Regions from separate parts of the Desulfobaculum sp. SPO524 genome, predicted to be linked through region 2. Evidence: predicted binding sites of a transcription regulator. Region 2 holds the regulator's gene; each other region holds the start of a gene.
The links. Region 2 encodes sigma-54, which starts transcription at its own class of promoters, with help from an activator protein. Its sites were predicted from a motif close to CTGGCACGGNNNNTGCTT; they were not measured.
Positions count from the first base shown of each region.

Region 1: a site for sigma-54 is predicted at 2,638-2,655, ahead of flgF (flagellar basal-body rod protein FlgF). Genes of this name have one in related genera too.
Region 3: a site for sigma-54 is predicted at 2,157-2,174, ahead of ACI3L3_RS06085 (DVU0150 family protein). Genes of this name have one in related genera too.

Region 1 covers NZ_JBJDSB010000002.1:647,956-652,427, forward strand. Annotated here, with positions in the region: gene infB (translation initiation factor IF-2) at 1-66, opposite strand, end outside; gene ACI3L3_RS08535 (YlxR family protein) at 44-322, opposite strand; gene nusA (transcription termination factor NusA) at 337-1,680, opposite strand; gene rimP (ribosome maturation factor RimP) at 1,717-2,205, opposite strand; tRNA gene ACI3L3_RS08550 (tRNA-Gly) at 2,287-2,362, opposite strand; gene flgF (flagellar basal-body rod protein FlgF) at 2,694-3,470, shown strand; gene flgG (flagellar basal-body rod protein FlgG) at 3,488-4,270, shown strand; gene flgA (flagellar basal body P-ring formation chaperone FlgA) at 4,295-4,472, shown strand, end outside.
Region 2 covers NZ_JBJDSB010000002.1:871,536-876,007, forward strand. Annotated here, with positions in the region: gene ACI3L3_RS09495 (LptA/OstA family protein) at 1-227, shown strand, start outside; gene lptB (LPS export ABC transporter ATP-binding protein) at 229-951, shown strand; gene rpoN (RNA polymerase factor sigma-54) at 1,176-2,630, shown strand; gene hpf (ribosome hibernation-promoting factor, HPF/YfiA family) at 2,737-3,294, shown strand; gene ACI3L3_RS09515 (PTS sugar transporter subunit IIA) at 3,291-3,740, shown strand; gene rapZ (RNase adapter RapZ) at 3,743-4,472, shown strand, end outside.
Region 3 covers NZ_JBJDSB010000002.1:114,766-119,237, forward strand. Annotated here, with positions in the region: gene ACI3L3_RS06070 (hypothetical protein) at 1-181, opposite strand, end outside; gene ACI3L3_RS06075 (hypothetical protein) at 244-579, opposite strand; gene ACI3L3_RS06080 (sulfite exporter TauE/SafE family protein) at 605-1,633, opposite strand; gene ACI3L3_RS06085 (DVU0150 family protein) at 1,661-1,960, opposite strand; gene ACI3L3_RS06090 (sigma 54-interacting transcriptional regulator) at 2,291-4,472, shown strand, end outside.

The DNA.
Region 1 (4,472 bases), 220 kb from region 2:
CAGCAGATCCTTGTTCGTAACCCCGAGCTCCGTTGATATGTCTTTAACCCGAAATTTTTCTTCCATGTTTAACCCCCTGGCTTTTCTTGCGCCAGCCCTTGTATTTGGGAAACCGCTTGCCGCAGTCTGCATCGGAACAGAGATAATACCCTCGGCCGGGCAGTGTGCCCGTTTCGTCCCGCAAGAGGGCAGGCGTGTCCCCGTCCGAGCGGACATAGCGCGTAAGCTCGTGCTTCGGGAGCCGCCGGCCGCAAATAACGCACCGGCGTACGGGGACATGTCTGTTCCGTGTTTCCATCGTGTTCGATACGGCATCCGTCATCGGACGGACATCCGTTACTCCTCTTCGGGAGTTTCCTCAGTGACTTCGTCACCTTCTGCGGCTGCGACTTCGGCGAACTCTTCCGCCGATACCTCATCTTCTTCGTCGCCCTCGGCTTCATCAGCCTGGAACGAACGCAGCAGGTTGATGGCGGAGCGGACATCACCGATCTGGGATTCGGACAGCGACTCAATGGAGAGCAGGTCTTCATCCTCTGCGGAATCCAGCTTGTCCACGGAATCAAAGCCAGCGGCAAGGAACTCTTCCACGGGGACCTCGGCCACGCTGGCAATCTGCTCCAGATGCTGGAGCTCTGCGTGGAGGTCGCCGTAGCGGGACTCAGTAAAGATATCGATCTTCCAACCCAAGAGGCGTGCGGCCAGCTTGACGTTCTGCCCTTTGCGGCCAATGGCCAGCGTGAGCTGATCGTCGGGCACGACGACTTCGAGCATGTTCTCTTCCTCATCCACCGTAATGCGGGAGATAACGGCGGGGGAGAGGGCGTTGACAGCGTAGGTTGCCACATCCGGGCTCCACACGACAATGTCGATGCGTTCGCCGCGCAGTTCCTGAACGATGTTCTGGATGCGCGAGCCGCGGATGCCGACACATGCGCCCACGGGATCGACGTCCCTGTCGCTGGACTGGACGGCAACCTTGGCGCGGCTGCCCGGATCGCGGGCGACACCGAGAATGCGCACGGTGCCGTCTGCCACTTCGGGCACTTCCCTCTTGAAGAGGGCGGACATGTACTCCGGGCAGGAGCGGGACACGATGACCTGCGGGCCACGGCCCTCGCGGCGTACCTCGGTGAGGTAACACTGCACGCGGTCGCCACGCTTGTAGCGCTCTCTGGGAATCTGCTGGTCCTTGGGCAGAAGGGCTTCCGTTCTGCCAAGGTTAATGATCCAGCCGGCCTTGTCGCGGCGCTGGATGATGCCGCTGATGATTTCGCCGACGCGGTCCTTGTATTCCTCGTAGATGATTTCCTGCTCTGCGTCGCGCATGCGCTGGATGATCACCTGCTTGGCGGACTGGGCGGCGATGCGTCCGAGGTCTTCGACGTTCAGGCGGAAGCCCAGCTCGTCGTCAACCTGCGCACCGGGATCATGTTCCTGTGCGTCTTCAATAGTGATTTCGGTTGCCGGGTCGTTGACCTCAGCGACAACCGCTTTGAACTGATATACTTCGATGTCGCCGGTTTCCTCATTGAGGCTGACTTCGATGTCGATGTCATCGCCGTACTTGCGCACGACGGAGGAGCGAACGGCTTCTTCAAGGGTATCGACGAGCAGGTCGCGGTCGATGCCCTTGTCTTTGCTGATCTGTTCTATGGCTTTTTTCAGTTCCATACTCATGGAAAAACCTCCAAGCTCGGCTTGCCGATTGAAGTCCTAGCCTTTTCTCCCCTTGGCGCCGGGTTCCGGAAACGCATAGCGGAGGTTAGCCTTCTTAATCTCGTCCCAGTTGCACGAGAGTGCATCTGTCCCATCATTAATGGTAATGGTCTGCCCATCGACGGAGACGAGCTTTCCGGTATATCCCTTTTGGCCTTCCAGAGGCTCCAGCAGGGTAACGGACACATCCTGGCCCACGTAGGCAGCCATCTGGTCCGCAGAGAAAAACTTGCGATTCAGTCCCGGCGAGGAGACTTCCAAGGTGTACTTGCCTGGAATGAGGTCTTCCACGTCAAGGGCCACGCTGAGGTCGCGGGAGAGGCGTGCGCATTCGGCGATGGTGACGCCGTCGTCAGTTTCAACGTACACGCGCAGGACGGAGCGGTTGTCGTTACCCGCAAGGTCGATGCCCCACAACCACAGGCCCTGTGCTTCAGCCATGGGCCTGATCAGGTCATCAAGTTCCTGAATCAGATGTGTGTTCATAGTGTGATCTGCCTGAAAAAAAAAGTGGACCGCGAGGTCCACTCGTCTCATTTTGGAATAGATCCGAGGGGTTAGAAGTTCTGGAGCGGGTGACGAGGTTCGAACTCGCGACTCCAAGCTTGGGAAGCTTGTACTCTACCAGCTGAGTTACACCCGCGCCTCGGAACGAGACGAAATACCAAATTGGGGCACCTTGTCAAGCGTCCAGGGTAAAATCCGGTAATTTTTGATTTTGCCTCGCGCAGAAAAAATGCCGGATTCACGGACGGCTTTGCGTGGGCGCAGCCGCCAACACGCAATCAATTACCATAATATAGAACAGGGTTAAACCCTTTTGAAAGAGAAATCCCGCATGAGAATGGTTCTCATGCGGCGGGCTTGGGGGCGCGCGAGCGTGGGCGCAGAAAAATGCTGTGGCATACCGAATTCCTTTTGGCGCGGTACTTGCTTCTCTAGGCGCAGGAAACTCGCGCCAAGGAGGCGGAAAAATGCAAGACGGTATGTATAGCGCGCTTTTCGGGGCTTTGACCCAAGAGCATCGCATGAACACCATCGCCAATAATTTGGCGAACGTGAACACCACCGGCTACAAACGCGACCGGATGGCCTTTCGTGACGTGTTCGTTCGCTTCGCTCATGACGTGATTCGGGAACCGGTTTTGAACGTCCGTTCCAAGCCGCTTTTCCCGGAACCGGACTACCTGTCAAAAGTCCGCATAGCGGAGTCGCGCATTGATTTTAGTCAGGGGAGCATGAAGAAGTCGGACAACCCGCTGGACCTTGCCATTTCGGGCGAGGGCTTCTTCAAGGTACGCAACGACAACGGCGACTACTACACCAGAAACGGCCACTTCACCGTGGGACCGGACGGCCTCATCGTCAACGCGGACGGGCATCAGCTCCTCGGCGAAGGCGGCCCCATTGCCGTGCCGCCCAGCACGCGCCTGAGCGTGACGGCCGATGGTCAGATTTTCGCCGATGGCGAGGCGCTGGACGCCATCCAGTTGTCCACGGTCAGCGACCTGACCGCCCTGCGCAAGGTGGGGCAGAACCTTTTCGAAATCCACCCCGACCGTCAGGCCGTTGAAGAACCGGCTCTGGAGGCGCAGGTGGCACAGGGCTACCTCGAGGCCCCCAACGTCGAGGTCGTGACCGAAATGGTCAAGATGATCGAAACCCAACGCTCCTTTGAGGCCTATCAAAAGGTTATCACTACGTCGAAGGAGACGGACTCCAACGCAATTAATAAGGTCGGCAAGGTCTGATCAGGAGGCTACTCACCATGATGCGATCCTTATGGACGGCCGCGACGGGCATGGTCGCCCAGCAGCTCAACATTGACGTCATCTCGAACAACCTCGCCAACGTGAATACCATTGGCTTTAAAAAGAGCCGGGCGGAGTTCGAGGACCTGATGTACCAGAACCTCAAAATGGCGGGTTCCCCGACCGACGGCGGCGGCTTCACCCCCACCGGTCTGCAGGTTGGTATGGGTGTCAAACCCACGACGGTACACAAGTTTTTCACTCAGGGTGACTTTCAGAACACCAACAATCCGTTGGACATGGTCATCGAGGGCGACGGCTTCTTTCAGGTGGATATGAACGGCGAGCAGGCCTACACCCGCGCCGGTGCGTTCAAGCTGGACAACGAGGGCACGGTGGTGACGGCCAACGGCTACACCCTGCAGCCCGAGTTCACTGTGCCGGTGGATACCGCCAACATCGTCATCACGGACAAAGGCCATATGGCGGCCTTGGACAAGAACGGCGAAGAACTGGCGGCAACGGATATCCCGCTCTACACCTTCGTCAACCCCGCAGGCCTCAACAGCATCGGCAAGAACCTGTATCTGCCGACCGAGGCCTCCGGCGACGCCACCGAAGGCACCCCGGGCGAGGACAACGTTGGTACCGTCGCTCAGGGCTTTATTGAAATGTCCAACGTCGAAATCGTTGACGAAATGGTGCAGATGATCGTTGGCCAGCGCGCCTACGAGGTGAACTCCAAGGCTGTGACCACCTCGGACCAGATGCTCCAGATTGCCAACCAGCTGAAGCGATAGCATGACCGAGCCAAGGAGGATGCGATGAATATGACACGCGACACCGCAGCAGGACGCAGGCTGTCGGACTTTGCCCCGGCGCTGGCGACCCTTGTTGGGGCGCTGGTTGTGCTGTGCTGGCTGTTCGTTGCCGTGGCGCAGGCCGGGGAGACGCGGCCAACGTGGCGCATCGCCGTCCGGGACGCCGCAGTGGTGCAGGGCG
Region 2 (4,472 bases):
TGCGGCTGAAGCGCGAGGGCAAGACCGGTACCTGCCGCAAGGCTGTGTACACCGCCGAAGATGGTCTGCTGACCCTCACCGGCAAGCCCGTGCTCAAGGATGGCGAAAACAGCATTGCCGGCAAGGTTATCCGCCTGTGGCTCAAGGACAACCGCAGCGAAGTGGAAAGTGGCGACGCACCCGTGGAAGCCATCTTCTTCACCCCGGCTGACGGGGGCGGCAAGTAGCATGAGTGTCCTTTCAGCCAATGATCTGTGCAAGATCTACGGGCAGCGCAAGGTTGTGCAGGATATCGCCGTCAACGTGGCGCAGGGCGAGGTTGTTGGTCTGCTTGGCCCCAACGGCGCGGGCAAGACCACCACGTTCTACATGCTGGCGGGCATCATCAAGCCCAACGGCGGCGCGGTGCACCTTGATGACGAGGCCATCACCATGCTGCCCCTGCACGAGCGCGCCCGCCTCGGCATGAGCTACCTGCCGCAGGAAAGCTCCATCTTCAAAAAGCTGTCCGTGCGGCAGAATCTGGAGATTATTCTGGAGCAGAGCGGACTGGACAGCGCAGAGCAGAAGCGGCGCGCGGACCAGTTGCTGGACGAGCTGGGCATTACGCGCCTTGCGGACCAGAAGGCCATGCACCTCTCTGGCGGCGAGCGCAGGCGGCTCGAGATTGCCCGCGCGCTTATCCTAAATCCGAAATTCATGCTGCTGGACGAGCCTTTTGCGGGGATTGACCCCATCGCCGTGGATGACATACAAGGAATTGTGCGCGGGCTGAAAGAGAAGGGCATTGGCGTGCTTATCTCCGACCATAACGTCCGCGAAACCCTGCGCATTTGCGACAGGGCCTACCTTGTCTACGAAGGCCGCATCATCCTGAGCGGTACTCCGGAAGAAATTTGTGCCGATCCGAAGGCTCGCCGGGTCTACCTTGGCGAGGGGTTCTGTCTGTAACCTTCCGGAAATTCTATATAAATCCCTATATTCAAGAACCTTGCCAGTCTTGGTTGCAAGCTTGTTGTGAATGTGGCATGGTGCTTGTGCGGTCGGTAACGAAGTCCGCACAAGCACCATTTTTTTTAGATGCCGTAGGCACTGTCGCACTTCCGCCCCCTTTGACGGGGCAGCCTGATACGGAATCTGCAACGCCAACATTTCGCAAGAAGACATAAGCCAACATGGCACTTGAACTACGACAACAACTCAAGCTCTCTCAGCAACTGGTCATGACACCGCAGTTGCAGCAGGCCATCAAGCTGCTGCAGCTCTCCCGCGTGGAGTTGGTGGACATGGTCCAGCAGGAACTCCTCGAGAATCCCCTTCTGGAGGAGGCCGCCGTCGAGCCGTCGCAGGAGAAGGCCGAGGCCGAGCAGGACGCCCGGTCGGCAGAAGCCGTAGACAACGGCGAAGCCATGGCCGATGGCGTTGGCGATCAGGACGCGATGCAGGGCGCGGATTGGGAAAACTACCTCGGGGAGTTCTCTTCCACGGGGCGGCAGTCCTCGGCGCGTGAAGCGGAAATCCCGGAGGAGGGCTTGTCCTTTGAGGCCCGTCTCTCGTCCAAGCCATCGCTGGAAGGGCATCTGGAATGGCAGATTCGCCTCTCGGACATGACGCCGGAGCAGGTGGACATCGCAGAGGTTATCCTCGGCAACCTTGGCTCGCAGGGGTACCTGCAAAGCACCGTTGAGGAAATCGCCGAGGAAGCCAAATGCTCCGTGGACGCCGTGGAGGAAACGCTGCACCGCGTTCAGCGCATGGACCCCGTGGGCGTTGCCGCCCGCGACCCGCGCGAGTGTCTGCTCGTACAGCTTGAGGTCAACGGATACGACGACCCCATCCTGCACTCCCTCGTCAGCGACCACCTGGAGGACCTTGAAAAGCGCCGCTACAAGCCGCTGGCGCGCAAGTTCCGCCTCACCCTCGAAGGCCTCAAGGAATACCTCGACTTTCTGCAAACCCTTGACCCCATGCCCGGTGCTGCCTTTGGCAGTGGCGAGGCGCAGTACGTCAGCCCGGATGTGCACGTCTACAAGTACGAGGACGACTTCGTCATCGTGCTCAATGACGACGGTTTGCCGCAGTTGACGGTTAATGATTTCTATCTCGATTCCGTGAAGGATGGGCGCGGCGCGCCGGAGAAGGAATACCTGAACGAGCGCCTGCGTTCCGCCCAGTGGCTGATGAAAAGCCTGTACCAGCGCCAGCGGACCCTCTATAAGGTTATGGAGAGTCTTGTGCGCTTCCAGCGCGGGTTCTTCGAGCATGGCGTGACCCGTCTGAAGCCCCTCATCCTCAAGGATGTGGCAGACGACATCGAAATGCACGAATCCACCATCAGCCGCATCACCACCAGCAAGTATGTGTCCACGCCCCATGGCGTGTTCGAGCTGAAATTTTTCTTCAACAGCGCCCTCGGTATGGACGACGGATCACAGGTCGGTTCCGAGAGCGTGAAGGCGCACATCAAGGAACTCATCGGAAAGGAAGATACCAAAAAGCCTCTTTCGGACGAGAAAATCGCCGATATCCTCAAAGGGCGGCTTCAGGTCAACATCGCACGGCGAACTGTTGCCAAATATCGCAGCTCCCTCGGCATACCGTCCTCCTCCAAACGCAAGCAGGTCTTTTAGGAGGGGCGGAGTGGCGACAACACCCTTTATTTTCAGGCTGAATGCAAGTACACTTTCCAATATGGTGAGTATTCGATCCAACCCCAGCAGTTAAGGAGGATCGTCGATGAACATCAGCTTGACCTTTAAGAATTTCGAGCCTTCGGACCATCTCAAGCAGTATGCCCGCAAGCGCTTTGAAAAGCTGATCAAGTACGCCGATACCGGCAATGCCGAATTGCAGATCAACATGAGTGTGGAGAAGTTTCGCCACATCGCGGAGGTCTCGCTTGCCGGGGACAATATGAATATGTCCGCCGTTGAGGAGTCGGAAGACATGTACTCCTCCATCGACCTTGTGCTGGACAAGATGTCCGCACAGGTCCGCAAGACGCGTGAAAAGGACAAGGACCGCCGCCGCGCGCGCGACACCGTGCGCCAGGAAGACGTCGCCGCCCTTGCCGGATTCGACGCCGAGGACATGGACGCCGCATCCGGCCCTGTCATCGTGCAGGCCGACACCTACACGCCCAAGCCCATGATGGCCGACGAGGCCGCCATGCAGCTGGACACCTTCAAGTATGATTTCCTCGTGTTCCGCAACGCTGAAACCGAACGGGTCAACGTCATCTACCGCCGCAAGACCGGCGAGTATGGCCTCATTGATCCCGGGATGTACGAATGAAGCTCGGAGATTTTGTCGATAGCGATTTGATATTCCCTGAACTTTCGGCCAGAACCAAGTCTTCGGTTCTGGCCGAACTTGTGGCCGGGGCTGCGCAGCATGTGCAGGGCATTGACCCTGAACATGCCAAGGAAGTCCTGCTGGAGCGGGAATCCCTGGGTACCACAGGAATCGGCGACGGCATCGCCATCCCCCACGGCAAGCTGGAAGGGCTGGACGACATCGTCGTTGTTGCCGCCAGAAGCCGCGAGGGCGTTGACTTTGATGCGCTGGACTTTAAGCCCTGTCATATCTTCTTTCTTGTGCTTGCGCCGGAAAAGGTGGCCGGGATGCATCTGCGCATCCTTGCCCACATTTCGCGCACTCTCAAGGATGAGAAGTTCCGCACGGCCTTCTTGGAGGCTGGCGATAAGGACGAACTGGTCCGCCTTATCAAGGGAGCCTAAGCATGGAATCTGTTGTGCCGGGAGCGGCCGCCGAGCCGGATTTTCCCGTCATTATCCTCTCCGGACTCTCCGGAGCGGGCAAATCCACTGCCCTGAAGGTTTTTGAAGACCTTGGCTTCGTCTCCGTGGACGGGCTGCCCCCGGATGTTATCCCCGAATTCGTGGACCTGTTTCGCCGTCAGAAAGAGGTGTACCATCGAGGGTTGACCCTTGGGCTGGACGTCCGCCATTCTGACTTTACCGCCAAATGGGAACAGACACGGGGCATCCTTGCCGAAAGCGGCGTGGAGCCGCGCGTGGTGTTTATTGAAGCCGGAGAAAATGTGCTGCGCCGCAGGTATGCGGCCACCCGCCGTCCGCATCCGCTGGAGCAGGGCGTCGGGCTGGACCGCGCCCTTGTGGAGGAGCGCCGCCTGCTCGCCCCGGTGCGTGACTTGGCCGAGCTTGTCATCGACACCTCGGACTATTCCATCCACGACCTGCGCCGCACGTTGCAGGAAAAGTGGAATTTCCTGCAGGACAAATGCTATGGCCTGCACGTGTACTTGGTGACCTTTGGCTTTAAGCACGGGGTGCCAACGGACGCGGACCTTGTCTTTGACCTGCGCTTTTTGCCGAATCCGTACTTTGAGAAGTCTCTGCGGAGCCTGACGGGACGTGACAAGGCGGTTTCCGATTTTGTCCTGCGCTCGCCAGAGGGCGGGGAATACCTTGAGAAACAGCTTGATTTCC
Region 3 (4,472 bases), 760 kb from region 2:
CGACGGTGACCAGCAGAGCAGGAAGATAGGCCTTCAGGAAGAAGACGGTAAGGTTCTCCGATTTGGCCGATCCGTAATACATGCAGAGGAACAGCTCGGTCAGCAGCATGATGTCCATGATGATGACCACAACCTTTTGCCGTGCGTTTAGCCTGTCTTTGACGTTGCGAACGTTGAGCATCTTGTTTTCTCCGGATGTCCCGCACGCCCCGGTGGTTCGGGGCGTGCGGTTCGGCGTTGTGGTTACTTTTTGTTGAGGTCCTGCTTGGAGACGTTCATGACCTTGATAGCCATCTTCTCGGTGCCCTCGACGTTAAAGGCGATGCGTAGGATATCGCCAGTTTCGGGCGAGATGCCAATCTTTGCATCCTTGACGTTGAAGATCGTTCGGATGCCGGTGGACTGGCCGTAGGGGTGGTTTTGGGAGAAGTTGATGTCGTATTCCTCCACCTCAATAGTGGTGGATGTGGTGTTGTAGGTAATGCATTTGCCTTGGACCACCTCTGCCGCAAAAGCGCTGCCAATGGCGAGGCATGAGACAATGAGGGCCGAGGTCAGAATGGTCAAAAGACGTTTCATATTATGACTCCTTTGTGTCTTTCGGTCAGGCGCCTGCCTGATCGCGGGCCTTCTTTTCCCGAATCTCTTGAGATGCACCAACCCACATAATCTTGATGATCATCAGGCAGATGATGCTGATGGTGGAGAGGATGAGTACCGCAGCTGCGGCGGTGAAATTGAGCTGCTTGAGGATGATGGAGATCATGCAGCACAGGACTGCCGCGCCAAAGGCGAGGCGGATGCCGTAGCCCTTGGAGTATTTGGTGGCAACAGTGCCAATCTGTGCGCCAATGGCGGCGCCCGTCAGCATTACGAACACGGCCACGATTTCGATGCGGCCCTTGAGCGTGTAGGTGAACGCACCGTATAGGCCGGAGATCATGACTTCGAAGAGGTCCGTACCCACGGCCACATGGGTGGGGCAGCCGATGAGGTATACAAGAGCGGGCATGCGCAGAAGGCCGCCGCCGATGCCGAGGAAGCCAGCCAGAACACCTGTGAGCAAGGAGACCAAGATGGGCAGCCATGCCGAACAGGTAAAGCCGGAGCGGGTGAAGTGAACCATCGGGGGGATGTTCAGCTTGTGCAGGGTCTTGTACCACGTTACGCCTTCGGCGCCGTGCTCTCCGGTCAGGCCCTTCTTCTTGTTTCTTACGGCCTTGGCGTAGTCGTAGAAGACCATCCATGCGATGAGAGCCAAGAAGCCCACATACACCCAGCGGACGATGGAGCCGACCAGGCCGAGCCGTTCGAGGTACATGATGATTTGCGCGCCAATTTCAATGCCGATCATTGTGCCCACAAGCATGACGATGCCAAGCTTGTAGTCCACGTTGCCGAACTTGGAGTGGCGCATGGTGGATATCATTGATTTGCCTGCAATGTGGGCAATGTCCGTGCCGATGGCGAAAGCCATGGGGAAGCCAAGGATATTTAGTCCAGGGGTGACCATCCATGCGCCACCCATGCCGAAGAATCCGCCGATAACACCGACCGAGAACCCAATGAGCACAAGGCCCGGCCAGAAGATGTCCACGCCAGCGATGGGCATGTACATGTAAAGCCAACTCATATCAGCCATGATGTCCCTCCACGTGTCCTAGTGTTCAACGATTTTGCGCGAGCTGAGGTCGATGCCTGTATGCTGCATCACACGGTCCATGATGAAGCCTAAAATGCACCCCATCGCCGCCGTGAGTACGACGGCCCATATGGCGAAAAGGAGAATGTTCGTGTTGTAGAGGTCCGCGAAGTACCGCAGGATGTCAGACGAAATGACCCGTGTGTCGGCCACGACAACGAGATCGTTGGCCGCTCCGCCGCCCGCTATCGCGGCCTTGGCGAGGAAGGAGTGGATGGCCACGGCTGTGGCGAAGATACCGAAAGTTCGCTTCTTCATGATGAATCTCCGACTTGCGTTTGAGGGTTTTCACTTGCCGTACCGTCTCCGGTTCTGGGCGGGGCCGGCTCCCGTCCAGGCCGGTTTGATCCTTTTCGCAGAGCGCCGCGTCCGGCGTCTCTTTTGTCGCATTGCCTTGGCGGCTTAGCCAAACGGCCACCTGGTTTCATAAAGCGGCTTTGCGATGTATTGGGCAGAGCAATGCGTATGCCAAAGTGAAAAAGGTATTGACCTTGGCGTGTTGCAAGCGATATTCACCAATTGATCTCGTCCTATATTGCGAGATAATGGCGCGTTGTGTTCGGCATGAGCAGGGGAGCAGGAGGGGGTATGGGGCTGTTCAACGGTAAATTTCCATCATTGGTACTGCGTGGCGGCGCGGAAGACGGCCGCGGATGGAGCATCGGAACGCGGCTTCTTGTGTGGCTTGTCCCGGCTGTGATCTGTATTCTTGGCATCTCCGGTTTTTTTTCCTACAGAGTGTCTTGCTCATTTATTGACCTTATCCTTGAGCGCAACGTCCGCGTGCAGACGCTTGCCATCTCCCATCAGATCGAACAGCTTTTTTCAACATGTCGGGAAGATATCCTTTTTATCGCGCAAGGCCGCATCGACGATGCTGTTTTGCACGATTATATTGCGCGAAATAGACGTGCAGGCGGGGTGTCCTATCGTGAGGCGGGGTTCATCTCCGGCGGCGGGGGGGGGCATTTCGTCATTGTGTCGCGCGATGGCGACATGTCTGTTGCCAAGGGGGATGATTTTGGCTCTATTCGTCCCAACCCGCTTTTGACCTTTGATGAGGCGGAGGGGCTTCGTCAGGGCGAGGTCCGCATTTCACCAATTCTTGAGATTGAGTACCCGTTTGAAGGGCCGGAGGGCGCGCAGCAACGCGTGTCGACGCACATCCTGCGCTTCTTTACTCCGTGCATTGGGCCTGATGGGAGCGAAGGGCTACTGTTCGTTGGGCTCGACGTGCACGATGTCCGAAACATTTTGTCGCTGTACAACTCCGATAAATCGCCCTTGTGGGGCTATCCGCGAAGCAGCGAGGTCCGGTTCACGTATCTCTTTGATAACGACGGCTGGATGCTGTGCCAGTCAGTGGATTTGGAAAAGCAGGATGCACCATTGTCCACCTATCTTGCTCGGGCAGGCATGGACGGCACCCTTGGGCGCCCCGGTCTGTCCTGCGCTTTTCGTCCGTCATCGGGCAAGACGTCCTTTTGGGGGATGGTGAACAAGAATCGCGAAGGGCACGGCGGCATCATCCGCGAAGAAAACGACGGGCGGCACGCTTCAAGCGTAGATGATTACTACCTTGCGTGGGCTCCTGTATCCTACGCGTCTGTTGCGGGGGGGGAGCGGCGTGTTGTGGCGGGAGTCGCCTTCGAGGACCGCAGTGTGCTGACCGTAGCTGCGGGCTATAAGCATCTTGATGTGATGTTCATTATTACTATTGTGTCCGCGCTGCTTCTTGCGGCTGTTATTATTGGTGTGAGCCATTGCCTGACCCGTCCAATTCTGCAGTTGGCAAGAACCGTCGATCATATGCATGGCGAGGGTGAGGTTGGCGAAATAACCATGACGACGTCCGGGTATGAGGCCGAACGTTTGCGTGATGCGCTGAACAGAATGTTTGCGATTATGCGCAGCCAGATTGAGGAGATACGGCGCAAGGACGAGGCCATCCGTGATGTCAGCCTACGCGAGAAGGTGTCGCTAGAAGATGAACTGGCCGGAGCTTGCCCCGACGACGATGTTATCCCTGAAATAATCGGCATTGGCCCGGAAATTGAGAAGGTCAAGTCAGATATCGTTCGCGCTGCGCAGGTGGATGTGGACGTTCTTGTGGTTGGCGAGACGGGGACGGGCAAGCAGTTGGCCGCTGAGGCCGTGCACCGGCTCAGTCCGCGCCGGTCAAAGCCCTTCATATCCATAAATTGCGGCGCATTGGACGAGAACCTGCTGCTGGATACGCTGTTTGGGCACGTGCGCGGAGCGTTTACCGAGGCCCGCAGCGACAGGAAAGGCGCGTTTCAGGAGGCGCACGGTGGAACGCTGTTTCTCGATGAAGTCCAGTCTGCGTCGCCCAAGGTGCAGCAGGCGCTTCTTCGCGCTATTGCCATGCGGAAGATCAAACCCCTTGGCAGCGACCGTGAGGTAGACGTGAATGTGCGGCTCATTGCAGCGACCAACGCCGACCTTACGGAAGAAATCCGCGAGGGTCGCTTTCGAGAGGATCTGTACTACCGGTTGAAGGTTATCATGCTGTCCACGCCGCCGCTGAGGCGTCACCGTGAGAGCATTCCCGCTCTTGCACACCACTATTTGCGCAATGCAGAGGCTATGGCTGGCCGCAAGGGCGTCGCACTGAGCAAGGGCGCGTTGGAAAAGATGCGGGATTACCATTGGCCCGGCAACATACGGGAAGTGGTCAATGTTATTACCCGTGCCGCTGTGATGTGTGAGAACTCGGTCATTCAAGCGGAGGATATTCGGTTGGAAGGCG